Regions from separate parts of the Halomonas sp. DP5Y7-2 genome, predicted to be linked through region 1. Evidence: predicted binding sites of a transcription regulator. Region 1 holds the regulator's gene; each other region holds the start of a gene.
The links. Region 1 encodes sigma-54, which starts transcription at its own class of promoters, with help from an activator protein. Its sites were predicted from a motif close to TGGCACNNNNNTTGCTNT; they were not measured.
Positions count from the first base shown of each region.

Region 2: the regulator sigma-54 is predicted to act here: its motif matches at 2,657-2,674, upstream of KUW18_RS01055 (nitrate reductase).
Region 3: the regulator sigma-54 is predicted to act here: its motif matches at 8,091-8,108, upstream of KUW18_RS10560 (urease accessory protein UreD).

Region 1 is NZ_JAHVHY010000006.1:117,795-128,200, forward strand. It holds gene rapZ (RNase adapter RapZ) at 1-84, opposite strand, end outside; gene ptsN (PTS IIA-like nitrogen regulatory protein PtsN) at 302-784, opposite strand; gene hpf (ribosome hibernation-promoting factor, HPF/YfiA family) at 791-1,099, opposite strand; gene KUW18_RS12705 (RNA polymerase factor sigma-54) at 1,280-2,692, opposite strand; gene lptB (LPS export ABC transporter ATP-binding protein) at 2,885-3,610, opposite strand; gene lptA (lipopolysaccharide transport periplasmic protein LptA) at 3,610-4,140, opposite strand; gene lptC (LPS export ABC transporter periplasmic protein LptC) at 4,185-4,760, opposite strand; gene KUW18_RS12725 (KdsC family phosphatase) at 4,757-5,323, opposite strand; gene KUW18_RS12730 (KpsF/GutQ family sugar-phosphate isomerase) at 5,408-6,415, opposite strand; gene KUW18_RS12735 (calcium/sodium antiporter) at 6,449-7,390, opposite strand; gene KUW18_RS12740 (ABC transporter ATP-binding protein) at 7,638-8,447, shown strand; gene mlaE (lipid asymmetry maintenance ABC transporter permease subunit MlaE) at 8,444-9,226, shown strand; gene mlaD (outer membrane lipid asymmetry maintenance protein MlaD) at 9,244-9,708, shown strand; gene KUW18_RS12755 (phospholipid-binding protein MlaC) at 9,742-10,392, shown strand; gene KUW18_RS12760 (lipid asymmetry maintenance protein MlaB) at 10,389-10,406, shown strand, end outside.
Region 2 is NZ_JAHVHY010000001.1:243,986-254,391, reverse strand. It holds gene KUW18_RS01070 (NAD(P)/FAD-dependent oxidoreductase) at 1-330, opposite strand, end outside; gene KUW18_RS01065 (CmpA/NrtA family ABC transporter substrate-binding protein) at 556-1,614, opposite strand; gene KUW18_RS01060 (ANTAR domain-containing response regulator) at 1,611-2,225, opposite strand; gene KUW18_RS01055 (nitrate reductase) at 2,824-5,634, shown strand; gene cobA (uroporphyrinogen-III C-methyltransferase) at 5,789-6,652, shown strand; gene KUW18_RS01045 (fimbrial protein) at 6,751-8,064, opposite strand; gene KUW18_RS01040 (fimbria/pilus outer membrane usher protein) at 8,061-10,406, opposite strand, start outside.
Region 3 is NZ_JAHVHY010000005.1:128,532-138,937, forward strand. It holds gene KUW18_RS10520 (phospholipase D-like domain-containing protein) at 102-1,577, opposite strand; gene KUW18_RS10525 (HupE/UreJ family protein) at 1,705-2,316, opposite strand; gene ureG (urease accessory protein UreG) at 2,379-3,029, opposite strand; gene KUW18_RS10535 (urease accessory UreF family protein) at 3,157-3,852, opposite strand; gene ureE (urease accessory protein UreE) at 3,861-4,466, opposite strand; gene ureC (urease subunit alpha) at 4,601-6,304, opposite strand; gene KUW18_RS10550 (urease subunit beta) at 6,301-6,639, opposite strand; gene ureA (urease subunit gamma) at 6,730-7,032, opposite strand; gene KUW18_RS10560 (urease accessory protein UreD) at 7,090-8,025, opposite strand; gene KUW18_RS10565 (TolC family protein) at 8,487-9,848, shown strand; gene KUW18_RS10570 (efflux RND transporter periplasmic adaptor subunit) at 9,845-10,406, shown strand, end outside.

The DNA.
Region 1 (10,406 bases):
GGCATAGAAGCCCAGGTCTTCGAGAGCCTGAAGCGCCACGGACTTTCCCGAGCCAGAGCGACCACTGATGATCACGAGCTGCATGTCCTGTCTCCTTGGCAGGGGGCGATAAGAGGGCAGTTGGTGTCAACCGCGCGGTGACGGCCAGATCACGCTCGATCAGAGCGTACTATCTAGCTAGATGGTGATCAGCTAGATGGTAATCAGCTAGAGGTTAATCAGCGAGGCGCCATTCCTTCAAGGCGCCAGGCAAGGCGTGCGCCATCAAGACATAGGATCAAGGCGCTTTCGCTGCGTGCCGTCAGCTCGTGGCGTCGCCCGGGGCTTGCTGGCGAATCGCTTCCTGCAAGCGCTCGTGCAGCTCGCGCTGGGACGTCGCGTGGCGCAGACGATGTCGGGTATCGGCGTCATTCATGACCCCGGCCACCTGGCCCAGCAGGGCTAGGTGAGCATCATCCGCTTCTTCAGGCACCAGCAAGACAAATACCAGGTCCACCGGTTCGCCGTCGATGGCGTCGAAATCAATCGGCTCTGCCAGCTTGAGAAAGCCAGAGATAGGGGCCTTGCAGTGAGGGTTGCGAGCATGCGGAATGGCCACGCCATTGCCGATGCCGGTGCTACCCAGACGTTCGCGGCCGATCAGGCGACTGAAGACTTCCTGGCTATCCAGGCTTGGTGTGTTCTGCGCAATGAAGGTGCTGAAAAATTCCAGCACCCTCTTCTTGCTGCCCCCCGGGACGTCAAATAGCGTGCGCTCGGGGGGGAGAATGGCATCCAATGTCATGAGAGGTCAGCGAATTCCGGCGCCTTGGGCGCGGGCTTGGGATTTTTCCTTGTGCTTGACGAGCTGGCGGTCCAGCTTGTCGGCAAGGGCGTCGATGGCGGCGTACATGTCGCCGTCCTGGGCTTCTGCATGCAGGTCTGCACCGGCAGCGTGAAGCGTACAGGCAGCCTGTTGGCGCTCCTTCTCCACCGAGAGGGTGACCTGCACATTGGTGATGTTGTCGTAATGGCGCTCCACACGGGCGAGCTTCTCTTGTACGTAGTCACGCAGGGGATCGGTCAATTCGACGTGGTGGCCGGTAATGTTGACTTGCATGACAAGGCTCCTTGCTCTTGCGGGTGGTAGCTCGATTGTAACCCTTTTTCCGATCCTGCAAACCCCCCTGCTTCTACGCATTAAGACGCAGATGTCGTGCGATATTTCAAGCGCTTGCGCTTTTCATGCAACTGCGCTACGCACTCTGCTCGCCGCCTGTCTCGAGCCTTCTGACCGGGCTCAGCGCAGGCGCTTGCGCTCGCTCGAAGAGGGAATATTCATCGCTTCTCGATACTTGGCGACGGTGCGTCGGGCGACGTTGACACCGTCTTCGGCGAGCAGCTCCACCAATTTGCTGTCAGACAGCGGTTTGCGAGGCGGCTCCTGCTGGATCAGCGACTTGATCATGGCGCGTATGGCAGTGCTGGAATGGGCATCCCCATCCTGGCCCACCTGGCTGGAAAAGAAATACTTGAGCTCGAACACTCCCCGTGGCGTATGCACGAATTTCTGGGTCGTCACCCGTGAGATGGTCGATTCGTGCATCTCCACCTTGGCCGCAATGTCTGCCAACACCAGTGGTTTCATGGCGGCTTCACCCTGCTCGAGGAAGTCGAGCTGCCGCTCCATGATTTCGCGTCCGACCCTCAACAGGGTGTCGTTGCGGCTTGCCAGGCTCTTGATCAGCCAGCGCGCCTCCTGCAAGTGGTCCTTCAGAAACTGGTTGTCCTGGCTCTTGTCGGCCCGTCGGATCAACGCCGCATAGTCGGGTTGAATGCGCAGGCGTGGCATCGCCTCAGGGTTCAGCTCGACGCGCCAGCCTTCTTCGGTGTGGCGGACCACCAGATCGGGAATGACATAGTCGTTGTCGCTGTCGCCGTACTGGCTGCCAGGCCTAGGGTCGAGGCCACGGATCAGTTCGATGACATCGTCCAGCTGCTCTTCGGTCAGGCTCAGGCGGCGCTTCAGCAGACGGCGATCACCGCTGGCCAGCGCCTCGAGAAACTGGCGTACCAGTCTTCCCGCCTGGGGCAGAAGGGGGGTGTCACGGGGCAGGCTGTCCAGTTGCAGCTGCAGGCATTCGCGCAAATCTCGGGCAAATACACCGGTAGGTTCGAATTGCTGCAGCCTGGCCAGCACCGACGCCACGTCCTGCAGGGGCGGGGCAGCAGCGTCGTCATCGGCCAGGCCCTGGGCGATATCGTCAAGGTGTCCTACCAGGTAGCCATCGCCGTTGACCGCGTCAATCAGGCACTCTGCGATGCGCCTGTCATTATCATTGAGGTCCAGCAGGGCCAGCTGCCAGCTAAGGTGGCCATGCAGGGATTGCCCGCTGGCCTGGCGCTCGAAGTCAGGCGCCTCGGCGCTGCCGGCCGGGGCGGTGCCAAGGTCTTGATAGGTATCGGACCAGTCGCTGTCGACCGTTAGCTCGGAGGGGATCTCGTCGGCCCAGTCGTCGTCCTTGCTGTCCTTGACCTGCAGCTCGCCGAATTCATCCTCCAGCTCGAGCATCGGGTTGGCCTCGAGCGCCTGCTGGACTTCCTGGCGCAGGTCCAGCGTGGAAAGCTGGAGCAGGCCAATTGCCTGTTGCAGCTGAGGGGTCATGGTCAGCTGGGTGCCGATCTTCAGCTGCAGTGACGCCTTGAGGGCCATGATGTGACTTCCGTTCGTGGAGCTGAAAAGCCTTACCCTAACGGCGGGTCAGGTACCATGCAAGCTTCTTGCCAACTTGTGGGCAGGGGGTGGCGCGCAGGGCTTGCAGTGCCCCGCATGCGTGTCAGTGCAAGGTCGAGCGGGCGCCATGAAGACCCTGCCAACATAGCGGCCCGGCAGCGCCCATGGTGGTTAAAGGCGAAAGTTTTCGCCGAGATAGACTTCCTTGACGCGCTGGTTGGCAAGGATCGACTCGGCACTGCCTTCGGCGATGATCTGGCCGTCGCCGACAATGTAGGCGCGGTCACAGATGTCCAGCGTCTCGCGCACGTTGTGGTCGGTGATCAAGACGCCGATGTCACGAGCCTTGAGCTGGCGAATGATCGACTTGATCTCGCCAACGGAGATCGGATCCACCCCGGCAAAGGGTTCGTCGAGCAGAATGAAGGCGGGTTCTGTGGCCAGGGCTCGGGCGATCTCGACCCGACGTCTTTCCCCGCCGGACAGGCTCATGCCCGGGTTGTCGCGAATGTGGCTGACATGGAAGTCTTCGAGCAGTTGCTCAAGGCGCGCCTGGCGACCTTCCCGGTCGAGGTCCTTGCGGGTCTCGAGGATCGCCATGATGTTGTCGGCTACGGACAGCTTGCGGAAGATGGAGGCTTCCTGTGGCAGGTAGCCAATACCCGCCAGTGCCCGCTGGTGCATGGCCGCGCGGCTCAGGTCGTCATCGTCGATGCTGATGGTGCCAGCATCCGCCCTGACCAGTCCGACGATCATGTAGAAGGAGGTGGTCTTGCCTGCGCCGTTGGGGCCCAATAGGCCCACGATGCTGCCCTGTTCGATGGACAGGCTGATGTCCTGGACGACGCGGCGCTTCTTGTAGCTCTTGGCCAGATGGCGAGCGTGGAGAGTCTTCATCAGTTTCCTTGGCTTTCCGGCTCGAGGGTCATGCGAATGCGCTGCTGGCCGTCGACACCCTGTGCGCTGGAGCGAGCCTGGACGACGCGGCGATCCAGAAAGTACTCCAGGTAGGCGCCGTCGAAGGTGTCATTGGCCTTGTGCAATTCCGCCTGGTCGATGAGTTCCATGCGGCGCTCGGCAACATGGTAGACCACCTTCTTGCCCCAGCCCTTGACCACCGGCTCTTCCGGCGAAGGCTGCTGCTCCAGATAGGCACGGGAGCCAGTCGCCGTGGCGCGGGATAGCTGACCCTGGTCGTTGCGCTGAATTTCCACACGCTCACCGGTCAGCAGCATGCTGCCCTGCTGAATACGCACATCGCCGGTATATACCGCTGTGCCTGCGCGGTCATCCAGGTCCAGTTGGTCGGCCTCTACCTGAATGGGGGCGCTGCGGTCGCTTTCCAGCGCCAGGGTGACGGTGCTGGTGGCGACGCTCGTCAGGCCCAGGGCCAGGGCGAGCAGTAGCGCGGGACGGGGACGCATCATGGAAGTGACTCCTTGTTAGGGCTCGGGCTGAGTGTGGCTCTGGCTTATTGAGGCTCTGGCGGATGATAGCCGGTGACATTGTCGGTCAGACGGGCGGTATTGTCATGGATCCAGGCATCGAAGCGCTCGCCTCGCATTTCCTGGGGGGGCTGGCGCAATACCGCAGGCGTCTCACTCCAGGCGTGGCCTGAATCGCTGTCATAGACCAGTACCTCGGTATCCAGCTGCCAGCGCTCGGCAGGGGCCTCAAGGTGGGCATCTCCGGTCAGTGTCAGAGGGTTGCCGTCCGGGCCAAGTTCGCCGTCGGTGGCAGTGGCGATCCACAGGCGGCCACTGTCATCGACAAGCTCCATGTCAGGTTGGTCGACGCGGGTGATGTCATCCAGCGGGGTGTGCACCAGACGTGGGGTCGTGATGCGTTGATGGGGCGCACCCTCGGTGTCGAAGCGCGTCAGGGTGGCATCGATCAGGTAGTAGTCCGGCTCGCCGGCCTGATCGTCGGTGATCAGGTCGGGCACAGTGCCGTCCCGCGGGTCGAGCAGGGCCAGACCACCGCCCAGCACCAGCAGCAGGATGACCAGCCAGAAACGGAAACCGGGCCGCAGTGCACGCCATGTCATATCAGGGGTCCGTCCTTCAGATAGCTGTCCACCACGCCGTCGAGGCGGCCCTGGGCCGCCAGCAAGGTATCCGTGATTTCGCGTACTGCGCCATGACCGCCGCAGCGCTCGGTGACCCAGCGGGCGCGTTCGCGAATGTAGAACGGGGCGCCTGGCACGCTGATGCCCACGCCACAGCGGTCAATGCACGGCAGGTCGGGCAGGTCGTCTCCGCAGTAGGCCACCTCTTCCAGTGACAGCGACAGCTCGGCGCACAGCGATGCCAGCGCCGGCAGCTTGCGTTCGACACCTTGCTGGACGTGCTGGATGCCCAGCGCCTTGGCGCGCTGGGAGACCATGGGTGAGCTACGCCCGGTGATCAGGGCGACGTCGATTCCCGCGCGCCTGGCCAGCTTGATACCGTGGCCATCGAGGGTATTGAAGGCCTTCAGTTCCGTACCGTCGGCATGAAAGATAAGCTGCCCATCGGTCAGCACGCCGTCCACATCCAGCGCCAGCAGCTTCACGCGGCCAAGTCGTTGCACCAGGTCAGGGGAGAGTGAGGCAAGTGGGTCGTGGGCCATCATGGCGATCCTTGATGTTGAGTGGGCAGAAGGTGTGACGGCAGCTGCCCGGCGGTAGCGCCCGGAGTGCCGCCAGGCCAGGCGTCAAATGACACCTGCTGCCAGCAGGTCATGCATGTGTAGCGCGCCAACCGGGCGCTGCTGGTCATCCACCACCGCCAGAGCGGTGATGCGACTGTCTTCCATCAGCTTGACGGCTTCCGCCGCCAGGGTGTCGGGACGGATGCGCCGTCCGGGACTGGTCATGACATCGTCCACGCTCAGGGTGCTGAAATCCTGGTGGCGGTCAAGGGTTCGGCGCAGGTCGCCATCGGTATAGACGCCCGCCAGGGTACCGTCATCGGCCACTACGCAGGTGAAACCGAGGCCCTGGCGGGTGATCTCGAGCAGAGCATCCCTGAGCGGTGAGCCAGTCGCCACGACGGGAAGTCTGTCGCCGGTATGCATCAGGTCTGCCACCGTCAGCAGCAGGCGTTTGCCCAGGCTGCCGCCGGGGTGGGACAGCGCGAAGTCTTCCGCGGTAAAACCGCGGGATTCAAGCAGTGCGACGGCCAGGGCGTCACCGAGGGCAAGCGCTGCCGTGGTAGAGGACGTGGGGGCGAGGTCGAGCGGGCAGGCCTCGCGTTCGACGCCGGCATCCAGGTGAGCCTCGGCGTGGCGCGCCAGGGTCGATCCGGGCCTGCCGGTCATGCTGATCAGCGGAATGCCCATACGCTTCAATAGAGGCAGCAAGGCGGTAACTTCGGCAGTCTCGCCGGAATTGGACAGCGCCAGGACCACGTCACCTGGGGTGATCATGCCAAGGTCGCCATGGCTGGCCTCACCGGGATGAACAAAGAACGCCGGGGTGCCGGTGCTGGCCAGAGTGGCGGCAATCTTGCCGCCGATGTGGCCGGATTTGCCCATGCCTGTCACCACCACCCGTCCTTGGCAGGCCAGGATCAGCGTGCAGGCGCGCTCAAAGGCCTCATCGAGGCGCTGAATCAACGCATCGACCGCGTCGCGCTCCAGCTCCAGCGTGCGTCGGGCGATAGCGCGAACATTGATGGGTCTCGAGGGCGACGCCCCGTCGGGAAATTTGGTCATGGCCATGATTGTTGCCGTTTACCACCGTTGTCACAAGGGTCAGGCTGTCAGGGAGGTACCCAGCCAGAACAGATAGAAGGCGTAGCTGGCTGCCAGCAGCGCGCCGACGATGCGTCCGACGCGCCCGCGGCGCTGCCACAGCAGGATGGCCGCCAGCGCCAGCGTCAGGCCGAGCATGACCGGGAAGTCGCGCCCCGCGGCGTCAGGGTCGGTGGCCCCCGGTGCCAGCAAGCCAGGTACGGGCAGCACGGCCAGCATGTTGAACAGGTTGGAGCCGATGACATTGCCGATGGCGAGGTCGTGGTGACGCTTCAGGGCGCTGGCAACACAGGCGGCAAGCTCGGGCAGGCTGGTGCCGATAGCGACGACGGTCAGGCCAATGACCAGCTCGCTCACCCCGAAGGAGCGTGCCAGCTCGGTTGCGCCCCAGACCAGCCCGCGGGAGCTGGCGATCATCACCGCCAGGGTCACGACCAGCCAGACAAGGGCCTTGCCCAGCGCCATGCCGGGGATCTCGCCGGCGACCGCCTGCTGCCCTTCGTCTGCGCGAAATAGCCACCAGATGCTGAACACCAACAGGGCCAGCAGAAGGGCCGCGTCGACGCTGTTCAGCTGGCCATCGGCCAGGGCATAGCCGGCCAGTCCGGTCGCGCCCAGCAGTAGTGGCAGTTCGCGACGAACGATGCTGAAACGCACCGGAATCGGCACGACCAGGGCGGTCACGCCCAGTACCAGCGCGATGTTGGCGATGTTGGAGCCCAGCGCATTGCCGGTAGCAAGGTCAGGCGTGCCATCCAGGGATGCCATCACCGACACGACGATCTCCGGGGCGGAGGTGCCGATAGAGACGATGGTCATGCCGACCAGCATGATGCTCATGCCGGCGCGATACGCGGTTGCAGCGGCCGCGCCAACGAAGCGATCGGCGCTCCATAGCAGGCCAACAAGACCAAGAGCGACAGCGACGAGCGGTAACAACATGCGGACAACCTGATGGTGAATATCGAGGGCGCCCATTGAACCCTGCCAACATCCTGCGCGCAAGCGCGCAGCCGCTGCACTGGCGTGGCATGTTTCAGTTAAGATACGATGTTCGAAAACCGAGCGCATGGCAACGCGCTCTATCATGTTTCCTGGTTCCATGGTCGTGGCGGAGCCCGTCTGCGTTTTGCAGCGAGCGAGGCAACGGCGTTTGTTTCATGGCGACCATCATTGTTTGGGGACTGCGATGACGGCTTCCTCCTTGGTGGAGGTGGAGAACCTGCATTTCACGCGCGGCGATAGAGATATCTTTCGTGGCGTGGATCTCTCCATTCCCCGCGGCAAGATCACGGCCATCATGGGCCCCAGTGGTACCGGCAAGACCACTCTGCTGAAGTTGATCGGCGGGCAGCTGGCGCCGAGCGCCGGCAGGGTGCTGATCGACGGGCACGATGTGCACCGACTGTCGCGCAAGGATCTGTTCCAGATGCGGCGACGCATGGGCATGCTGTTCCAGAGCGGTGCGCTGTTCTCCGACCTTAGCGTGTTCGAGAACGTGGCGTTTCCGCTGCGCGTGCATACGGATCTTCCGGAGAGCATGGTGCGCGATGTGGTGCTGATGAAGCTCGAAGCGGTCGGGCTGCGTGGTGCTCGCGATCTGATGCCTTCGGAGCTGTCTGGCGGGATGACGCGGCGAGTGGCGCTGGCGCGTGCGGTGGCCCTCGACCCCGAGCTGATTCTGTATGACGAGCCATTCGTCGGTCAGGATCCGATCTCGATGGGTGTGCTGGTTCAGCTTATTCGTCGTCTCAACCAGGCGCTGGGCTTGACCTCGGTGGTGGTCTCCCATGATATCAAGGAAACCTTGTCCATTGCCGATTATGTCTATGTGGTAGCGGACGGAAGAGTCATGGCCCACGGTACGCCCGCTTCTCTGGACGTCGAGCAGGACCCCCGCGTCAGCCAGTTTGTGCATGGCGAGCCGGATGGGCCTGTCCCGTTCCATTATCCGGCCAATGATTTCTATGACGATATTCTGGGGCAGGAGGAAGCATGATCGAGCGGATCAGTCGCCTTGGGCGGCGTGGCTGTGACCTGCTCGAGGCAGTGGGCCGGGCAGGGCTATTTCTAGCGCAATCGATGTTTGGCCGTCCCACCATGGGGGGCATCAGTCTGTGGATTGCCCAGGTCTACATGGTCGGTGTGCTGTCGCTGGCGATCATTCTGGTATCTGGTCTGTTCATCGGCATGGTGCTGGCGCTGCAGGGCTACACCATTCTGGTCGACTTTGGCGCGGCGGATGCGCTGGGGCAGATGGTGTCCCTGGCCTTGCTTCGCGAGCTGGCGCCGGTGGTGGCGGCACTGCTGTTTGCGGGACGCGCGGGGTCAGCGTTGACCGCCGAGATTGGCCTGATGAAAGCCACTGAGCAGCTGACCAGCATGGAAATGATCGGCGTTGATCCGCTGCGTAGAATCGTGGCGCCCAGACTGTGGGCTGGCTTTGTCTCGCTGCCGCTGTTGACCATCGGTTTCAGTGTAGTGGGCATCTATGGCGGTTATCTTGTCGGCGTCGAGTGGCTGGGGGTGTTCGAGGGCTCCTATTGGGGCAACATGCAGGCCAGCGTCGGGTTCTTCAACGACATTGGCAACGGCATCGTCAAGAGCCTGATGTTTGCCTTGGTAGTGACCTGGATCGCCGTGTTTCAGGGTTACGACCTGATCCCGACCTCCGAAGGTATCTCGCGGGCGACCACCCGGACCGTAGTGTATTCCTCCCTGGCCGTACTGGGCTTGGATTTCGTGTTGACCGCCGTGATGTTCGGCGGGCTTTCCTGATTTTTCGGAGACTGCCCATGAAGCGCAGCAAGACAATGGAATTGAGTGTTGGCCTGTTCATGCTGGCCGGCATATTGGGCCTGGTGTTCCTGGGGCTCAAGGTCAGCGGGCTCGACCTGCAGCGCGCCGACGATACCTTCGAGCTACGTGCCAACTTCGCCAACATCGGCGGTCTCAAGCCGCGGGCGCGGGTGACCATGGCGGGCGTTACCGTGGGTCGGGTCGAGAGCATTGACCTGAATACCGAGTGGTATGACGCCGAAGTCGTGATGTCTCTCGATAACGAACTTTCCGGCATGCTGCCGGACGACAGCACGGCGGCCATCTTGACGTCCGGCCTGCTGGGCGAGCAGTACATCGGTTTGTCCGTCGGCGGATCGCCGGAGATGATCGAGGACGGCGGTGTCGTGCGAGACACTCAGTCCGCGCTGGTGCTAGAGGAACTCATACAGCAATTCGTGTCCAACCTGACGAAAGACTGATCCGGCAGTTTCCGGACTGACAAGGAGGCTTCAATGACCCGTTCTCTGCACGCCATGGTTCAGCTGCGGCGCTGGATGGTAGCGCTGATGATGGTGCTGGTCAGCTTGCCCGCTCTGGCCCAGCAATCTCCCGAGCAAATGATTCGCGACAGCATCGATGGCTTGATGGGCAAGATCGATGGCCGTGAGTCGTACTATATGGAGCACCCTCAGGAGCTCAAGCAGGTGGTGGACGATAGCCTGCGCGGTGTTGCCGACTTTCGCTACATAGGCGCCAGCGTGATGGGGCGGTACTTCAACAACGCCACCCCGCAGCAGCGCTCTCGCTTCGTCGACGTCTTCAAGCAGACGCTGCTGGATACCTATGCCAAGGGCCTGGTGACGTTCGAGTATGACTCCATTCGGGTGCTCGATAACCAGTCGGCGGCTCGCTACGAGGATCAGGCCAGCGTCGACATGGAGGTGGTGGCGACCGATGGCACGGTGTACCCGGTCAGCTACACGCTGCGTCAGTCCAACGGCAAGTGGCAGGTGGTCAATGTGATCGTCAATGGCATCAACCTGGGCCTGACATTCCGCAATCAGTTTGACCAGGCGATGCGCCAGTACAACCGCGACTACGACGCAGTCATCAACAACTGGAGCCCCGACGTGGGTGTCGACGAGCTGGAGCGTGGTGCGTGAGCGTATTGATCGAA
Region 2 (10,406 bases), on a different contig from region 1:
GCGTCGACGGTCGATGTTTACCACCCGGGTGCCAAGGCGCTGGCCGACGATCGGAAAAGTGTGGTCATCGAGCGACAGAGCCATGCTTTCGCGCTCGATGTCTCCGGCAAGCCAGCTGGAGAGCAGTATGCGGTTGTAGGCGGGGTGGGGCTCGGCGCCGATGAGGGTGATATGGCTCGGTGCCCCGGAACGTCCCTTGAGGCGTGATACCAGCCGATGCGCGGCCATGCCGTTGCCGATGATCACGAGGTGACCTGTCGTGGGGTTTGCCTCAGTCGAAGGGGATACGGTGCTGGGATGTGCGGTATCCGCTTGCGTCTTGCTGGACATGGTAAAGGCTCCAAAAACGCCAAAGACGTCTCTCACTCCCCCAGCATTGGGGGGTGAAGAGACGTCTTTGTCTGAGTCGATGCGATCGCCGTTGATCGCGGCCGGCCAGGGCCGGTGTCATGTCAGTGAGTATCCAAGTTTCGTGCCGGGATACGCGGTTCTTCTTTTTTTACAACGTCTTGCTAAAAGATGAGGGTGCGTGGTGCAACACCACGACGGAGAGTACTACGGGGTGATGGCACTTGGTTGGTGCAACGCCTCGTCGTGATGCACGCTGCTGTAGCAGGTCTCCAGCGTGACGTCGTCCAGCTCCCTCCCTCTGGCCATGAGCAGCGGTTGGAGCCGCTCGGCCATGCCGTAAAAGTCGCTGGGGTGAGGGCGCAGGCCTTCACTCAGCAGAGGATAGCCGGGAGCGCAGCCCACGGGCAGTTCGTCGAGATGAGCGACCGCCTCATCCAGGTAGGGGGGCAGTGCCAGCCATTCCAGCGCCTGGCGGCGGGCGCCTGCCGCGCTGTCCAGCCAACTGGCGGCGGCCCGCAGCGCACGGATGAGGGCGGCCAGCGTGTGGGGGTAGCGACGCGCCCAGGACGCGGTGACGCCCAGCACCTTCTCGGGATGGCCCGGCATCATGTCCGCGCCGCTGGCGATGACCTTGCCGACCTGTCGAAATTCGGCCTGGCTTCCCCAGGGCTCGCCCACACAGAACCCATCGATTTCGCCCTCGCGCAAGGCGTCCACCATTCGGGGAGGCGGCAGCGCGACCAGCTCCACCTCGCTGTCGCTGTCGATAGCGCCGAGGGAGAGCCATTCACGGAGCAACAGGTGCTGGCAGGAGTAGGGGTAGACCATGGCCAGCCGAGGCTTGGCCAGACCCCGGGTCAGGCAGTCGCGCAGGGCCAAGGCGGAGCCTTGCGGGCGGGGCAGGTCGCTGCGCACATCCAGCGCATTGGCCAGCCGCTGGGACAGCACCAGGGTATTGCCCTGGCGGCCCAGTACCATCGCGGCCAGCGTTTCGCATGGCGCCCGTGACAGACCCAGGCTCATGGCCAGTGGCATGGGCGCCAGCATGTGGGCACCATCGAGGAGTCCGGCAGCGACCTTGTCGCGCAGTGTCGACCAGGCGTTCTCTCGTGACAGGCTGACATCGAGGCCCTGCGCGCTGAAAAAGCCGCCTTCCCTGGCGATGATCAGCAGTGCCGCGTCCAGCAGCGGGACGAAGCCAAGGGTCAATCCTGCGAGCTCTGGTGCGCTGGTCGATGGCTGAGTGGCCTTCCCTATGCTCATGATCCCTGCTCCAGTGGTTTGAGAATATCGATGACGTTCTGGGCGACCTGGGCGATGCGCTGGCCGCGGTCCATGGCCAGCTTGCGCAGCATCCGGTAGGCCTGTTCTTCATCGCAGCTCTGGTGCTTCATCAACAGGCCCTTGGCCTGTTCGATGCGCTTGCGGTCGGCCAGCTGATTGCGAGCCTTGTCGAGGTCTCTGCGCATGCCCTGAAAGGCCTCGAAGCGGGCGATGGCAACCTCGATCACGGCCTTGACCCGGTTGGCGGCCAGGCCATCGACGACGTAGGCGCTGACCCCCGCCTTGACCGCTGCCTTGAGGGATTGCGGATCATGCTGATCGGCAAAGAAGACCACCGGCCTGGGATTTTCCCGTTGCAGCAGGGCCATGCTCTCCAGGGTGTCCCGGTCGGGGGATTCCATGTCGATAATGACCACATCGGGCTGATGCTGGCGCACCATGTCATTCAGGCTTGCCGGACTCGATAGCCGGCAGACGACCCGATGGCCATCGTTGGCCAGGGCCTCTTCGACCATGGCCGCGCGCACGATCTCATCGTCGACCAGCAGCACACTCAAGGTGTCGGGTTCAGGCATCGGCATAGAAGGCATGGCTCTTGTCGGGCGCTTGGTAAAGGTAACGGTGTGGGTGGATGCACTGGGTAGTGGCAACGTGCCTCTGGTGTCAGCTGACAGCGCAGGGCGGCGTCTAGGCTTCGCTGGCGGCAATATGTGTTCCACCTGGCTAACTATCTTTTTTAATCAGAGTGATAGCGATGCACGGCTACGGTGCACCGGGGGTTGAAGCGATGGGCAAGCAGGCAAGGGGCACGAATTGCACCGGATGGGTGCGAAACCACGCTTCGCGGTGAACGTCGTGGTGCATGGCCACCTCGTTCAGCCGCAGGCAATGCCCTGGCGGCCCCAGAGCGTGAGCCTTCACGCAACAGCCAGGCGGTCGCCCTCGGGCGGAGCGGAAAGCCGGTGTCACTGGGCGCACCTGCCCTGGCTGCCGGCAACCTGGAAGGGGGTTCCTGCCAAGATGGCACGAGGTTTGCTTCTGTAGTGGAAAGCGCAGACATCGGACAGCGACAGGTCTGCGCGCAACGGAAATCCAATGTGGGGTTTCCTCGGCAAAGACGCCCATTCAGCTCCTGGCCATGCCAGGCGCTGAGTGGGCGTTTTGCGTGATGGCTCACAGGAGAAGGGGATGACCCAGACAGATCATGACGGCGTGCCAGCCCAGCCAATCCTCGACCATGGCGACGGCAAACAGGCAGGCACGCTGACCACCTGTCCCTACTGCGGTGTTGGCTGCGGTGTCGCGCTGAGTGCAAAGGGGGGGAGCGCCGTGGTCGAAGGCGATACCTCTCACCCCGCCAACTTCGGGCGTCTGTGCGTCAAGGGAACCGCGCTGGCAGAGACATTGGGCCATCACGGCCGCCTGACGATGCCGCGGGTCGATGGTCACGAGACCAGTTGGGAGCAGGCGTTGGATACGCTCGCCGAGCGCCTGCTCAAGATACGCGAAGCCGCGGGGCCGGGTGCCATCGCTGGCTATCTGTCGGGACAGCTGTTGACCGAGGACTACTACGTCGCCAACAAGTTGTTCAAGGGGTTCATCGGTACCCCGCACCTGGATACCAACTCACGTCTGTGCATGGCCTCTGCTGTCGCCTCCTACAAGCGGACCTTTGGTGCCGATGCGGTGCCCTGTAATTACGAGGATCTCGAGGAGGCGGAGCTGGTCGTGCTGGTGGGATCCAACCTGGCCTGGAACCACCCGGTGCTCTACCAGCGGCTGCGGCTGGCCAAGTCGCGTAATCCCCTGTTGAGGGTGGTGGTCATCGACCCACGCGTCACTGACAGCTGCGAGGTCGCCGATCTTTACCTGGGACTTCGCCCAGGCTCGGATGCGGCGCTGTTCAACGGGCTGCTTGCGTGGATGGCGCGCCATCAGCGACTGGACAGGGTGTACCTGCAGCGTCATACGGATGGCAGTGACGAGGCGCTGAAAGCGGCCTTGGTCGATGCTCCCGATATCGATGCGGTCGCGGCGGCGTGCGACCTGGACCCTGAGCGCCTGGAAACCTTCTACTACTGGTTTGCCACTCAGCTGCATGTGGTGACCCTCTACTCCCAGGGAGTCAACCAGTCGACCAGCGGTACCGACAAGTGCCAGGCCATCCTCAACTGCCACCTGGCCGGCGGCAAGATTGGGCTGCCCGGGGCGGGACCGTTCTCGATCACTGGGCAGCCCAACGCCATGGGCGGGCGTGAGGTCGGTGGCCTGGCCAACCAATTGGCGGCACACATGGATTACCACGCGCCGGGCGCGAGGGAGAGGGTGGCACGCTTCTGGTCGACTCAGACGGTGACCGCCACGCTGCCCGAAGGTCCAGGCTACAAGGCGATCGAGCTGTTCGAGGCGCTGGAGCGGGGAGAGATTCAAGCGCTATGGATTATCGCCACCAATCCTCTGGTCAGCCTTCCCGATAGTGATCGTGTTCGCGCCGCCATCGCCCGCTGTCCGCTGGTGATCGTGTCCGAGTGCATGGAGGATACCGAGCTGGTGGCGCTGGCGGACATCGTTCTTCCGGCCAGCGGCTGGTCGGAGAAGGACGGCACCGTGACCAACTCCGAGCGGCGCATTTCACGCCAGCGTGGTCTTCTTCCGCCGCCCGGAGAGGCGCGCCATGACTGGTGGATCCTGTGTCAGGTGGCCGCCCGCCTGGGTCTGGGGGAGGCCTTCGCCTACACCCATCCGGCCGAGATATTTGACGAACATGCGCGACTGTCAGGTCTCGACAACGACGGTCAGCGCGCTTTCGATATCTCGGGCCTGGCGGGACTTACCCGGCAGCAGTACGACGCCTTGGCACCCATCCAATGGCCGGTCACCCGCTCCGCTCCGCGGGGCACGCCGCGGCTGTTCGAGGATGGTCGCTTCTTCACCGAGACCGGCCGAGCTCGGCTCTGGCCGGTCTATGCCAAGGCGCCACAGCAGACCACCAGCCAGCAGTTCCCGCTGCGCTTGAACAGCGGCCGAGTGCGTGATCAGTGGCACACCATGACCCGCACCGCCCGAGCCAGCCGGCTGATGAACCATCGTGCCGAGCCCTTCGTCGAGGTGCATCGTGACGACGCTGCAGCACTGGGCCTGGTCGATCAGGCATTGGCGTCGATCCGTTCACCCACTGGAGAAATGCGGGCTCGTGTGCGGGTCGCCCCTGGCCAACGCCGCGGTGAGGTGTTTGTGCCGATTCACTGGACCCGGCGCTTCAGCCACTCGCCTCAGGCTGGCGCGCTGTTCGGCGGTGTCACCGATCCGCTCTCTGGGCAGCCGGAAACCAAGCATGGTGCGGTGATGGTTTCTCCTCTGGTGCATAGCTGGGAAGCCACCCTGGTGCTCGGTGACGATGCCTTGAGCACTATGAGCGATTCGCCGCGAGACGCGATGGCCAGCCTGGTCAAGGGCACCGAGTACTGGACGCGAGTACCGATGGCGGCTGGCGAGCGCTGGCAGTTGGCGGGGGATCTGCAGAGTGCCAGCCGCGACTGGCTGGCCTGGGCCCGCCAGCACCTTCCTGGTGAGGTGGGCCCGGTGCTGCAGGATCCGTCAGGCTGCCGCTGGCGCCTGGCCGGCTTCGATCAGGGGCGGTTGTGCTGGTGGCTGATGGTGGGACCGGTGAACGAGCTGCCCGGGTTGGGCTGGTTGTCGCAGCGCCTGACGGAAGCGGCCAAGGGCGAGGTGATGGCCCAGCAGGATCGCCGTCGCGTGCTGGCGGGTTGCGATGATGGTGCCTCTGATCAGGGACCTATTGTATGCAGCTGTCACCAGGTGGGCCGCACCCCGATTCAACGCGCGATACGTGCCGGAGACGATTCGGTGGAGGCGCTGGGGGCAAGGTTGGCGTGTGGCACCCAGTGTGGCAGTTGTCTGCCGGAATTGAAGAGCCTTGTAGAAGAGGAGAAGAGCCGTGGCGCCATCAAGCCCCCGCAGCCAGTATCTGCATGCTGAGAACCCGTCCCCTGGGGCATCGGGCGTCAAGGCGTCCGCCGCTGGTACGTGGCGCAAAAGCCCTGTCTGGCCGCGATGGATGGGGCTAGCCGTGCCGCTGTTGAAGCGCCTCGGTGGAAGCCGTTGCAGGCTTCGGGGCAGCGGTCGGTCTGCGATGTTCGATACACCGGCACGAGCGTTGTCGCTGCTGTTGGCGCGGCTGGCGACGCTCTGTCAGCGTGGCGCCGATCGCCTCGAAAGGCCCGTGCCGATAGCGGCTACTGGCCTACGTCAGGGGCAGGTGTCGCTGGTGGGGGCGGGCAGTGGAGCCGGCGAGTTGCTGACGCTGCTGGCGCTGGAGCGACTCAAGCACGCTGATGCCGTCGTCTACGACCGGCTGGTGGGGCCGGCTGTGCTGGCGATGATTCCGGCCGGAGTGGAGCGGCACTATGTCGGCAAGGCCCGCGGGCATCATAGCCTCGACCAGGCCAGCATCGGGCAGATGCTGGTCATGCTCGCGCGCCAGGGCAAGCGTGTAGTGCGACTGAAGGGAGGCGATCCCGGTATCTTCGGGCGTCTGGGAGAAGAGCTGGATGCGCTGGAGGCAGCAGGGGTGCCCTGGGAGATTGTCCCTGGCATCTCGGCGGCGGCCAGTGCCGCTGCCGCCATGGGAATTCCCCTGACCGAGCGGGGCCATGCCCAGAGTCTTCGTCTGGTGACCGCCCAGCAGTGTCGAGAGGGCGGCGAGCCGGACTGGAGATCACTGGCGCGCCAGGATGAGACGCTGGTGTTCTACATGGGCCTGAACAAGCTCACTGCGATCTGTCGAGGCCTCATCACAGCAGGGCTCCCACGAGACTGGCCGGTGATGCTGGTGGCCAACGCCAGCCTGCCCGAGATGGCGTCAGTGGTGGGTACGTTGGCGGATATCGACAGCCGTCTGGCGGCCAGCCCGCTGCCGTCTCCGTGTCTGATCATCGTCGGCAGTGTGGTCAGCCGGGCCAAGGTGACAGCAGCGGCTGAGGCAGCGACCTTGTAAGAAGGGCCGCACAAGGCCCTTCCAGTACTCCAGCTTGGGTGGAGGTTGCTTGCAAGAGCGGCCGCCGGGGGGGGGCCTGCGGCGGTTGGCCAATCGGCTTACTTTGGGGCAAGCACCAGGGTTGCGTGGCCGTTGGCAACGCCGGGCTCGATGTCGCCTGTCTTCACATAGCGAGCGAGAAAATCGAGCATCAGCACTTCTCCATCGATGGCCTTGAGGTCTGTATCAATCCAGCGATAGGCACTGTAGTCACTGCCTTCCGGAGTGATCGGGAGCGGGTCCGGGCGATCACTGTGAAGTAACTGGATACCAACGCCCTTGGCGCTGTCTGCCTCCCCATCCAAGGCGAGAATACCGGCATCTCCACTGGGGTCGTAATCATGAATATTGCCGAGTACCGCCCATTTGACATCGCCATCGCTGTGGCACCATGCCGATACGTTGACGGGAGTGTCGGGTACCCCCTGCGGTGGCTGCCCGAGTTCGTCGAATCGATGACTGCCGATCTGGCCCAATGAGACGGAGACATTGCCGACGCCTTGACAGGGGTTCATGCGCACCTTGAGGGGTTGGGCGAAGGTGAGGCCGCTTAGGCTGAATAGATCGGCGTTGTGGTTAGGGGGAGTGCTCAAGTCGTTCATCAATGACAACAGACTGTATCCCTCCCAGGCAGCATGCCTCAGGGTGACCCCCTCGACACCAGGATCTCCTGCCATCTTGTAAAGCGTTACCTTGACATAGAATGAGGGCATCTGACGCCAGTTGACGGCAAACCAGGCGTCAGGGCAGTCCGTGGTGATGGGGGGATAGCCCTCGGCGAGTCCTGTCCCTGCTTTGGCATCGGTACAGGGAATCCCATGTACCGGCTCGTCAAAGGGAAACAAGTTGAAGGCCGGGTTGGTATTGGCCCACTTGAAGGGCAGCGCCTTGCCCTCCACCATCAATTCAGTGGTGTAGCCAACACTGCCACTCCCCCCACCGCCGTACGGATTTCCGACACCATCGTCGGTCATGACATACATGGCTTCATCGGCGGCATCCGAGGTGACGCCTGGCACCGGCCAGTAGCCGTTGGTGGCTGAATAGTGCTGCCATAGCAGCCAGTACTTCACCGTATCCGTTGCATAGTAGCAGCGCGCTACCCAGCCGCCATTGATAGCGTACAGCTGGGAAGCGGGAAGAATGCCGACGGCGATGGGGGTGCCGACGGCGGTGTCGCTGTCGAGGACTATCTCGGAGCCGAAGTCGACCGGTAGCGGCTGGTTGTCCCAGGGAGGAATGATCTCGAAGCAATGTGCATGGGCTCGTGAAGAAAGCGCCAGCAAGCCGAGCAGCAGGAGCAGATAGCGCCATGGGTGCCGCCGAGACCCGCTGCCTCGAACGGTGTGCAAAAGGGGGGGGTGTAGGATCATGATGGGTCCTTGGTGTGATCGGAAGACGGGCCAATGCACGGCGACTCGACAATAGGAATATCGTCACTGCCCATGGCTGGAGGGGTCCATTCAGGTTGCGCTTGGCAGTGCCTACCTTGGTCAAGGCTGATGGTCAGCGGGCTTCCCGGAGCGAGGTCGCGTACCAGCAGCATGCCGCCTGCACCGACTTGTCCGAGGACTCGACCGTCGGCTGCAGTGGCGGTAGAGCCGAGCGGAACTCCCCTCCCGTGTTGCGTAAGCACCAGGACCACCGGCTGCCCCGTGTCGGTGGCGAAGTGGATGGGCACCATGGCGCCGGCATAAGGGGAGACCTGGACGTTGGTGCGCTGAAATTCCACTGCGGTAGATGCGCCACGAGGGTCCAACTGCACATCGTTGACGCGGTAGGGTGAGAGGAACGGCACCAGGGCTTCTCCGTCGCTATCCAGGGTGAGGTTGGCGGCGTTGGTGACGCGAGCGCCAGCACCACCTTCAGCCCTGATCAGTCCGATGGTGTCACCTGTGCTTTGCCCGAATGTCACTCCGTGGCGATGCAGCAGCACTGCTCCGCTGGCGCCGAACGATAGCTGGCGATAGTCATCACTTTCGGAACCGGACAGGGTGTATTGTCCCACGGAGGTGTGGGTGGAAAGGTTGGCGCCATAGGAATGCTGGTCGCCGGTGTCCCCTGTGGACTGGCTGGCATGAATCCCATAGGCAAGGCCCCTGTCTTCCCCGAGATTTCCGGTGACATTCAGATTGCGATGATCATTCTGTGCCGAATCCCGACTGGCCGAGATCGTCATGCGTGGCGCGAAGGCGGTGTTCGATAGTGGCAGCGACGCGGACAGCAAGGCTCTGTTTTCCGTGTCTCGGTCCTCGCTTTCGACCCGTGACAGACTGAGGTTAAGGCTGACCCTGCCAAAGGTTCGCGTCAGCCCGAGTTGGTAGGTCGATTCCGAGCCTTCACGATGCCAGTAGTCCGCCACTGAGCCGGTAAATGACAGGCGGGAGCGCTCACCCAGTGGCTGGCTGATGTTGAACTGCAGCCGGTTTCGCTGGCTGGCATCGCTGTAGTAGGCGTCCACATCCCGTTGCTGCGGCTCAGAGGAGGCCGGTACATCTTGCAAGTAGGCGGCATCGCTCAGCGACAGGTAGCCGGAACTGGAGTAGCGATAGGCGGCCAGATTGATATCGGTGTCGCTGCCGATCAAGTGTCGACTGTAGGAGGTCTGCAGACTCCAGCCATGGCGGTTCCCATCGGGCAGGCGGGCATCCGAGTACTGGGCATCGACCCCTACGGCACCGTAGCGAGTATTGAAGGCGGCGCCAATCAGCGGTGACCAGTAGTCCTCGCTGGCTTGTACTCCGGTATAGCCGGTCAGGGCATTGCTCAACCCGCGCCGATAGCCGATTTCTGCCAGTAGCGGAGCATCACCAATGGCATCATTGTTGAGCTCACCGGCGGCCAGATAGAGCCTGGAGTGCCCAGGCCGAAGAAGTCCCGGCAGCGCTGCGTAGGGCACGCTGTAGCGCTCTATCCTGCCGTCAGCTTCGGTCACTTGAACGTCGAGGTCGCCTCCGTACCCGGTCGGGTAGAGGTCGTCGATGACGAAAGGACCTGGGGGAACGCTGGTTTCGAGAAGGTGCTTTCCTTGCTGGGTGATGGTGACCTTGGCTTGAGTTTGCGCGGTACCGGTGACCACCGGAGCATAGCCTCGCTGACTGTCAGGCAGCATTCGCGGCTCGCTGGTCAGTGTGGCCCCCAGTACCGGGATTGAGTCGAACAGCTCTCCACGGGTGTTGACCTCGCCCAGGCGCAGTAGACGTTCCTGCCCGGCCAACGGGCGCTGCACGTAGTGGTGCAGACTGTCCCAATCCACGTGGCCCTGGTCATCCCGGGTGGCATTGAAGTCGCTGCGGTACTGCCATAGTCCAAGGTTGGCAGCTATCGATGCCCCCAGAAAGGTGCTGTCAAAGTCCTCTCCCGAAATGCTCGATCGGTAGCTGTTGAGGTGATAGTTGGTCAGCAGGGCGGCCTCCCCGGCAGTCCAATGCTCTGACTCCACGTAACCCCGAGGGCGTTGCAGCATCAGCGCCTGCGGTACGCTGACTCGAGCGCTCAGCGTGCCCTGATCCGGCGTCAAGGTAACCCCTGGCGCCACGCTGGTTGCGTCGAGGTAGCAGTCATCCGCGGCTAGTCCCGAACAGCGCTGCTCGAGGTCCTGGAGAATCTCCGGGTCCAGGCCGACGACTTGCCAGGCCGATAAGGCCAGACGGGTGCTCTGCGTGTCGTTCGAGTCTTCTTCGACACGCAGCAGGTGCCGTCCCACCGACTGCTG
Region 3 (10,406 bases), on a different contig from region 1:
CCGTGCAAAACATGGGCACGCTGGTCAAAACTGTCAAGTTGCGGCGCCAACGCGTCTCACCCCGCCCGCGTTAGCCCGCCAAGCTCCCGGCTCCGCGTCGCTCAGAAGGTCGACAGGCCGGTGGCTTCCATCACACGATAGCGCCACGCTGCCAGCCGACCACTGGCGTCCCGCTCGCTCCAGGCGCGGCTTGCCCGGTGATGGGGAGGCGACTCCCAGCGCAGGTCGAACCATTGCCCCAGGGCATCGATCACCGGCAGCTCCCGACCTGTTACCTCGACACTGCTTTCGAGATTAAGGTTATCCAGGTTGCGCCGGGTCAGATTGGCGGAGCCAAGAATGACCGCATCGCGTGCAGACGGATCAGCCGTCGCCTCCTTGCGTAGCAGCACGACCTTGCTGTGACATTGTTCTCCCGACGTCAGACACCAACGCACCTGAACCCCCGAGGCCAGCAGTTCCTCGGCAACGGGCTGGTTGGGCAACCCACCCTTGCTGAAACCGAATGCCTCGCGGTTGGGGTCCAGCAGCACCCTCACCGTGGCGCCGCGTGACGCGGCGCGTTTCAGTCCCGCGATCACCTCGCGATGGGCCAGGTAGAAGGCGGCAAGATCGAGCCTGTCGCCTGGGGAAGCCTCTTCGATACGCGCCAGCACGGCGTCACGGATGGCTCCCTCAGTCAGCAGTCTTGCCTCGGCGCCTGACGACTGGCGACGGTCAGCGTTGCCTGGTCCTGTCTCTCGACTATCGGGCAAGGCCACCTCAACGCCGGACCATGACGCTACCTCAGCCTCCGAGGCGATCACATCGCCGGCCAATGCACCATCGATACGTAGCGCTACATTGGAATGCAGGCTACTGGCGTCATGGGGATTTGCCGTGGAAATCAGCGTCGACCAGCCTTGGGGCGTATCGACCGTCAGTGTCTTGCGATGGTTGGCACGGAAGTTGAGCAGCGCCAGATAGCTTCGTAGCGTCACCGGCTCGCCGCCAAACGCATTGGGCAACCAGCCTCCTTCACTATCGTTGCCGAGACGATGCAGGCCGAGATGCCAGAGTCCGGACCACAGCGGGTTGGAGGCGCGCAGTCTATCGAGCCGAGTCATGACCAGCTCAACCCCGGCGTCTTCCAGGCGCTGGTAGAGCGCCACCTGCTGCCCCCCGTAAAGGGTATTGAGAGGATCGGTGATCACCACGATACGCGGCGCGGGATCACGCTGTCGTGCCGCTACCAACGCATCCGTCAGACGTTCGGCGATAGGCCTGAAACGGGCGCTTCTCGCCCCCGCCTGGCCCTCCAGGCGATTGAACAGGAACATGTCCATCACGATCAGGCGGCGGGCCTCGCCGATCATCGACACCGCCTCGTCGAAGATCTGCTGATCCAGCTGCTGTTGTCCCCGCCGGTCGTACCAGGTGCGATCGGCAAGCAACGACACCCGCTCGACCGAGCGCATCGGCCACGCCTTGCCCACGTCGCTGGGCAGCGGCTTGACGCTTTGCCAGATGGCCATGCCTGGCCACGCCAGCAACACCACCAGCAGGCTTCCTTTCAGTGCTTTACCCAGCCATCCCATGGCGCTTCCTTTTCGTTGGTCGAGTGGCGCCGATGATAGCGTAAAACCCCGCGCAACAACGGAAGCGCCCGGCACGAAGCCGGGCGCGGTCCCTGAGTCACACCAGCGGGCGTACCCCGCGGCGGCCTCAACTCATGGCCAGGATCCCACCGCACAGGGCAATAACGGCACCCAGCGCGCGCAGCAGGCGCTGTTCGCGCGCGGCCAGCCAGCCACCCAGCGAGCGTGCCAGCAAGGTAATCGCCAACGTCGAGATCGAGAACCCGATGACATAGCCCACCACAGACGCGGCGGCCGGCATCTCGGCGCCGTGGGCGATGCCGTGCAGCGCCATCACCGCCACCACCAGCACGCCGCCTAACGCTGTCGGTAAACGCAGCAGCGCCGCTGTCATCACACCAGCCACCAGCACCGACATGGCGATGCCGCTCTCGACCCCCGGAAGCAGCGACGGAGAGACCCAGCCGGCCAGGGCGATACCAGCCCCCACCAGCATACCCACCAGCGCCAGCAGCGGCGTCAGTCGACGCATGCTGGTGCCCTGCCCAAGACTCCACAGGCCGATGGCTGCCATGGCCAGCAAATGGTCAAGCCCAAGCCAGGGATGCATCAAACCGCTGGCAAGACCACCGTGCTCTACCCCATGACCGGGATGTGCAAACACCACCGGCGCGGCCAGGCTCAAACCCAGGGCGGCCACCGCCGGAACAACATGAGACGCAGTGATGCGCTGTGTCATGACAAACTCCTTGCAGACAAAAGACGCCACGCCAGGCGCGGCCATATTCCCTTGCGGAACGCTCAGGCTTGGACCGCCTCGGTACGACGATCGGGCAGCATGCCCCGCTCGAGTATAAAACTGATAATGGTCTCTAGACCGACCCCGTCGTACAGGTTGGCAAAGACAAATGGTCGATCTCCTCGCATCTTGCGAGAATCACGCTCCATAACGTCCAGAGAAGCATGCACCTGCTCAGCGATGTCGATCTTGTTGATGATCAAGAGATCGGACTTGGTAATCCCAGGACCACCCTTGCGCGGAATCTTGTCCCCCGCCGACACATCGATGACGTACAGCGTGAGGTCAGACAGCTCCGGGCTGAAAGTCGCCGACAGGTTATCGCCTCCGGACTCCACCAGTACCAGCTCGAGCCCCGGATGACGCTTATGGAGATCATCGATGGCCGCCAGATTCATCGAGGCATCCTCACGTATCGCGGTATGCGGACAGCCACCAGTCTCGACCCCGAGAATGCGATCGGGCGACAGCGCCTCATTGCGGGTCAGGAAGTCCGCATCTTCCTTGGTGTAGATATCATTGGTCACCACGGCGATATCGTAATGATCTCGTAGCGCTCGACAGAGCTGCCTGAGCAATGCGGTCTTGCCGGAACCCACTGGACCGCCGACACCGACGCGTAGACATTGGGAGGGAGTCGTAGTGCTGGTCATGGCCTTCTCCTGGCGGTCGTGCCTGGCCCACGCTCGGGGCCAGGATGATGGTAAGGGCGACGTTCGGTCATGACGTCGATACCTTGTCTTTCATGTCGTCAAGCCATAGCGCTGGGCAAGGGCTTGCTTAGCTGCGAAACAGGCGCGAGTACTGGGTCTCGTGCAGGCTGCTGGCAAGCGCGACGCCAGGCAATGCCGGACCGAGCTCGTCATCTCGCAGCGCCTCGGCGCGCTCCACCGCGTGGACCAGCGCCGGACGCAGCCGTTCTACTATTCGCTGTGCTGCGGTATGCCCCAGGGGCAGTGCCTTGCAGGCCGCTGCCAGCTGGTTCTCAAGCCAGGCCCAGGCAAACCCCAGCATGGCGCTGTGCGGCAGCACCCGGCGCTGCACTGACAGCGCCGCAAAGGCGGTCACATAGCCTGGCGCAGCAGGCAACGCTGTCTCGGGCAGCAGGCCAAGATTGCCCATCAGGCGTGTCAAGGAAGCCCCCAGCTGGCGATCTTCCTCCAATAGCTCACGGGTCTCGCGGACTGCGGCGAGCCAGCGGTCCCACTCTGCAACAAGGGACGCATCGCCTGCCTGCCAGGCCGTCATCTGGCGCATCAGCACCGGCAGTTCACACATCGCCAGGCCATCCTCCAGTACCCCCTCCAACCAGTCACCCAGGCTGGACTCGTCGGTGACCCAACCCAGCTCAAACGCGCTTTCCAGTCCCTGGGACCAGGCGAAGGCCCCAATCGGTAAGGCTGGGCTGACGAGCTGCAACAGGCCCAGCAGCGCCAAGTCGCCTAGCGCAAGGTCCGGTGAGGAAGCCGTCGCCATTGCGGACATCAGACCGGCTCCCTGGACGGGTCCTGAGACTGGCCGGAAGGCGCCTGCGAGTGCGCATGGGAGTGATCGTGCGAGTGATCGTGCGAATGCTGGTGCGAGTGCCCGTGCGAGTGCCCGTGCGAGTGCCCATGGGAATGTCCGCCCATGGTGTAGGCGCCCGGCTCCGGATCGAAGGGGGCCTGGTGTCGCTCGAGGATGGCGCCCAGCCGCTCGGCGAGCTCTTCCAGCACATGATCGGGGGCAATCCGCACGTAGCGGCACTCCTGCCCCTGGAAAACGCCGCACCCGATGCCCAGCGTCACATGCCGGTTTCCCAGGTGATAGCACAGTCGCGCCAGGGCCAGGTCCGATTGCGGTCCAGGCAGAATCCAGGCACTCACTACCGGTTCTGGGGCCGCCACTACCCTCACGCACACGCCATCGTCGCTGGCCAGTCCGTCACCATGGCGCAGCACCGGTCCGCGCTCCAGGAACAGTCCAGCTCCGCGCCCGCTATCCAAGGTGACCCTCAGGCGTCCCTTGATACGATCGTCATAGGCCAGGGTCAGCGTGTCTTCGGCTTGGTCCTCCGCCAGCGGGCCAAGACGCTGTGTCAATGACAGCAACGTGCTCATCGATATCTCCTAAAATGTAGTGCGGCCGCGACTTGCGGTTCTCCCTATTTCCACCACCTCACCCCACGGGCAGCCCTAGGGTTTGTGCGAAAAGTCGACGAGCGCAGGCACTTTTCAGACACGCCCTAGAACAGGTGGTAGCGCTGTGCAAGGGGCAGTACGTCCAGCGGCTCGCAGGTCAAAAGCTCGCCATCACAGGTCACCTCATAGGTCTGGGCGTCAACCTTGAGGTCGGGGCAGCGATCATTCAGTTTCATGTCGCGCTTGCGGATGCCGCGCACGTTGCGACATGCCACCAGCCGGCTGGCCAAACCCAGTGACTCCTTGAGTCCTGAGTCCAGCGCTGCCTGGGACACAAAGCTCACTCGCGTCGCCGCAGCCGCTTGCCCCAGCGCACCGAACATCGGCCGATAGTGCACCGGCTGTGGCGTCGGAATCGAAGCGTTGGGGTCCCCCATGGGCGCCATGGCGATCATTCCGCCCTTGAGAACCAGAGCAGGCTTGACCCCGAAGAACGCCGGATCCCAGAGCACCAGATCCGCCAGCTTGCCCACCTCGACCGACCCGATTTCTTCGGCCATACCATGGGTGATTGCCGGATTGATGGTGTATTTGGCGATGTAGCGCCGAGCGCGAAGATTGTCTGCACCGCACGCCTCATCCTCGGGCAGCAACCCGCGCTGGACCTTCATCTTGTGGGCCGTCTGCCAGGTACGGCATACCACCTCGCCTACACGCCCCATGGCCTGTGAGTCAGAGGCGATCATCGAGATCACCCCCATGTCCTGCAGGATGTCTTCGGCGGCGATGGTCTCCCGACGAATACGCGAATCAGCAAAGGCCACGTCTTCGGGAATATTCGGGTCCAGATGGTGGCACACCATCAACATGTCCAGGTGCTCATCGACGGTATTCACCGTGTAGGGCCTGGTGGGATTGGTCGAGGATGGCAGCACGTACTCTTTCGAGCAGGCGGTGATGATATCCGGCGCGTGCCCGCCACCCGCTCCCTCGGTGTGATAGGTGTGGATGCCCCGTTCCTTGAAGGCGGCCAGCGTATCCTCGACAAACCCCGACTCGTTGAGGGTGTCGGTGTGGATCGCGATCTGCACGTCATAGCGCTCGGCAACGCTTAGACAGGTGTCGATGGACGCAGGCGTGGTCCCCCAGTCTTCGTGCAGCTTGAGCCCCATGGCGCCTGCCTCGATCTGAGCTTCAAGCGCCTCGGGCAGGCTGGCGTTGCCCTTGCCCAGCAGGCCGATGTTCATCGGCAGGCTGTCGCAGGCCTTGAGCATGTGATGAATGTGCCAGGCGCCAGGCGTGCAGGTGGTGGCATTGGAGCCGGTTGCAGGCCCGGTGCCGCCTCCCAGCATGGTGGTGATGCCGCTGGCCAGGGCCTCATCCACCAATTGAGGACAAATGAAATGCACGTGGGCATCGATGGCACCCGCCGTAAGGATCTTGCCTTCCCCTGCGATGACCTCTGTCCCCGGCCCGATGACGATGGTGACATCCGGTTGGGTATCCGGATTACCGGCCTTGCCGATGGCAGCGATTCTGCCCGCCTGCAGCCCGACGTCGGCCTTGACGATGCCCCACCAGTCGAGAATCAGCGCGTTGGTGATCACCGTATCCATCACCGCGTCATCGACACGCTGGCTTTGCCCCATGCCATCACGGATCACCTTGCCACCGCCGAACTTGACCTCATCACCGTAGTGGGTCGCATCCTGCTCGACCTCGATCCACAGCTCGGTATCCCCCAGGCGCACCCGGTCGCCCACGGTGGGCCCGTAGATGTCGGCGTAGGCTTGACGACTGATCTTCATGACGGGTCTCCCTGAACATCCGATGCAGTACCCAAAGGCCCCATGACCTCGCCACGAAAGCCATAGATGTGACGAGTGCCAGCAAAGCTGACCAGGGTGACCTCACGGGTCTGGCCCGGCTCGAAACGCACGGCGCTGCCGGCAGCAACATCCAGCCTGAAGCCACGCGCCTTGACGCGGTCAAACAAGAGCGCGGGATTGGTCTCGGCGAAATGGTAGTGCGAGCCGACCTGGATCGGCCGGTCGCCACGGTTGGCCACCTCGATGGTCACCCGCTCGCGCCCTTCACACAGTGCGATCTCGCCGTCCTTGAGTTGGTATTCTCCGGGTATCATGCCTCGCCCTCTGATGGTCCGTTGGCAACGGTCTACTCCCATGTCGCTGCTGCAAGCCGCTGCGGCAGACGACACTGAGCAGGCATCCGTTCAGGTAATCGGATGATGGACGGTCACCAGCTTCGTGCCGTCAGGAAAGGTGGCTTCGACCTGAACTTCGTCGACCATGTCGGCAACGCCCTCCATGACATCGTCACGGCCCAGGATCTGTTTGCCGTAGCTCATCATCTCGGCGACGCTGCGCCCCTCACGGGCCCCCTCCATGATCTCGCAGCTGATCAACGCGACCGCCTCGGGATAGTTGAGCTTCAGGCCCTTGGCCCTTCGCCGTTCTGCTACTAACCCCGCGGTAAACAGCAGCAGCTTGTCCTTGTCTCTCGGTGTCAGCTCCATCGTTACTTCCTCAAGGTCAGACGACACGACGCTCGCTAGACGACGGTCGGCGTGGAGTCAGGTGAACCAGATGCGCGGCGGACAGGCCGTGCGCTCCAGCAACATCGGTCTTAGCAGTTTCCAGGCAGCCTCACACAGCGTCCAAGCTTCATGCCGCGAGTGCCCGAGATAGCGCAGCAGCAATACGCCGTCACGCAGAGTGACCGCCCATGGCTGTTGCATCATCGAGGGTGAAGACAGATCGACGACATCGTCGGTGCGTCCCCGTCGGCCCGCCAGCTGTTCACGCAGCACCTCCACCGCTGCCGCGCCATCGTCCAAGCCTACGGCCCAAAGGGTGGCCTGAACGCTGCAGCCACGCTGGCCCCAGGCGCCGCTGAAGCGGCGGTGAAGCGGATCAAGCGGCTGACGCTCGATCCACAGCGGCTGGCCATCTCGGGCTAACCTGAAGCTCTGTTCCAGGTAGCCGCTGGCAAACGGCAGGTCACTGGCAGGCCGGCCCAGGGCGAGCACCTCCCAACCCAGGCAGCGCGCGTCCCCGTGCAACTCGATCTCGGTAGATTGGCGCCCACGAGAGCCATCGAAGGCAATGGTTTCCTGAGGCAACCACTCGAGGCTGGCGCCGGGCTCGACCACCAGCCGGGTGCGCTGGGACCAGCTCACCTCGTTGCTGTCCGCCCGATACAGCTTGTTAGCGGCAGGGGTCGTGAGTAGTGCGCTGGCACCGCTTGCCACCCGTGCTTGAATGTCCAGCGCATCACCGCTGACCAGCCCGCCCGGTGGATGCAACAGGTAGACGTGGCAGGTGCCGTCGCGTCCTTCGGGGTAAAAGGGTCGCTGCACCCTCAAGGGGCCACGGTGGTCCACTCGGTGCAATCGAGTCGCTGCACCATCATGGCGAAAGCCCAGTGACAGGCTCGCCTCCCAGCGCCGTCCCGCGTCAAAGCGATGGCCGTGCCGATCGGTCACATCCTGTAGTGTCTGCGCGCTCATGGCTCTCCCGGACGATGGTTCGTGGTGACGCCGTCTGGCCACGCCACACAATACTGCCCGATGACGGTGCAATGGTCGTACCACCTCACCTTTAAATCCTGTTTTTTACTTTATTATCAATGACATATAGTGCACCGAAAGTGCACCAGGAAGCCCCCTTAGCTATCTAAGGCACCAACTCGGTGCACCGCGAAGCGCATCCAGCATCATTTTGGTGCGCATGTCGCTATTGCTGTGGACCTCGTCGCCAGGACTGTGCAGCGTGGTCACTTGTCTGCCTGAGACCTCCCCCGCCCTTCCTGCCGCTCTTCCTGCCGCCCTTTCTGCCGCCCTTCTTCTACCTTCCCTCCACCGTCCTTCGATCGCCTTCCTGTCACGCCGCTTGCTACTGCCGTTAACCCTGCCTTAACCCCCCACTTGGCTATGCTGCGCGCCTTCGAGAACCCAGGAGATCCATTATCATGGTTCGGGCCCCTTTCCCTGGCTTGCTGGCGGGCGTCCTGCTGTTGACGCTGGCTGGCTGCTCCATGATCGACGAGCCAACCTCCTACCCTGACAGGACCGACGCCTTGATCACCCAGGTGCCGGACTGGTCGGCAGCTGTCGGCGGTAGCGACGTCGGCTCACTCAACGAGCTGATCGCGTCCGATGCGCTCGATCAGCTCGTTGAAAGGGCGCTGCAGGCCAACCCCGGCCTGCAACAGACCCTGTTGACGCTGCGTATCCGCCAGACACAGCTGCGCCAGACCGGTGCTGACCGCCTGCCCGCGGTCGAAGCCGGCTTCAGCGCCAGTGACAGCGAGGACAGTGCCAGCACCTACAGCGGCTCGGTCACGGTCAGTTGGGAAGCCGATCTGTGGCAGAAGATTGCCGATCGCACCGCCGCCGCCGATCAGGACGTCGCACAACAGGCGGCCCTGTATCAGGCCGCCCGGGACACCTTGGCGGCCGACGTGATGACCAGCTGGCTTGCGCTGATCGCTCAGCGTCATGCCATCACCATCCAGCAGCAGCGCCTGGCCACCCTTGAAAGCAACGAGTCCCTGATCCTTGAGCGCTATCGCAGCGGGCTCGGCAACCTCGAGGACCTGGACAGCGCGCGAAGCTCCACGGCCAGTGCCCGTGCCAGCCTGGTGGAGTATCAAGAGAGCCTGGCGCAGCAGCAGCGTGCACTGCAGACCCTGCTGGGCGAGATTCCCGATAGCGGCGAGGCGGTGGCCGACGACTATCCCGCGGTACTGACACCGCTGGCAGAGCTGCCAAGCCAGTCGCTGCGTCGCCGACCGGACCTGATCGCGGCCTACCACGCCATCCAGGCGGCCGACTATCGCACCCACGCCGCCTACAAGGACCTGCTGCCAAGCATCAGCCTGCAGGCCGCCATCGAGGACGTGGCCGACTCGCCATCCCAGGCGCTGCTGACCGATCCGGTGTGGTCACTGCTGGGTCAACTGACGGCTCCGCTGTTCCAGGGAGGCGAGCTTCGCGCAGCCGCCGACGAAGCCGAACTGGAGACCGCTCAGGCCTACCAGGCGTACCGCGAGACCCTGCTCGAGGCGGTTGGCGAGGTGGAAGATGCCCTCGGGCTCGAGCGCTCTCTCGCCCTGCAACAGCAGCACATCGCCAATGCCCTGGACCGCCAGCAATCTACCCTGGCCCAGTACCAGTCGAGCTACCGCTCGGGGCTGGTCGACATCCTCGACCTGCTTTCGGTGCAACAACAGACCTACGACCTCGAGGCGCAACTCGATGACCTCAACTATCAGCGCCTGGCCAATCGCATCGACCTCGGCCTGGCACTCGGACTGGGAGTGACCCCATGACACGTCGCTGGAGCAAAGCGCTGCCCCTGAGTCTGGCCCTCGCGGTACTGGCGGCGGTGGTGGTTCATGTCGTCACACCAGGTCAGGCACGAGGCCAGCACTCGCCACCCAGGCCTGGTGGCCAGCCGGAGGCCGATTCAGACCAGGTGCAGGCGCGTCAGTCAGACCGCCAGCAGGCCCCCCAGCGCACCGAGGTAACGGTGGTCACCGCAGAGACCGCGGCCCACGCTGCCCGCATCAACGCCTACGGAGAAGCCAGCGCGCATTTCGAGCTGACCCTGAGCGCCGAGGTGTCCGGGCGCGTCGACGGCCTTGCCGACAACTTCGAGGGAGGTCTTCGTATCGGTAAAGGCGAACTGCTGGCCACCCTGGAGGACAGTGGTTACCAGGAGGCCCTGGCCGTCGCCCAATCGACGTTAGCCACTGCCGAGGTGAGCCTGCTGGAGGAACAACGCCAGGGAGAACAGTCCAGAATCGAGTGGCGCTCGTCGGGGCTCTCGGGCGAGCCCGACTCGCCGCTGGTACTTCGCGCCCCCCAGCTCGCCGCTGCGCAGGCGG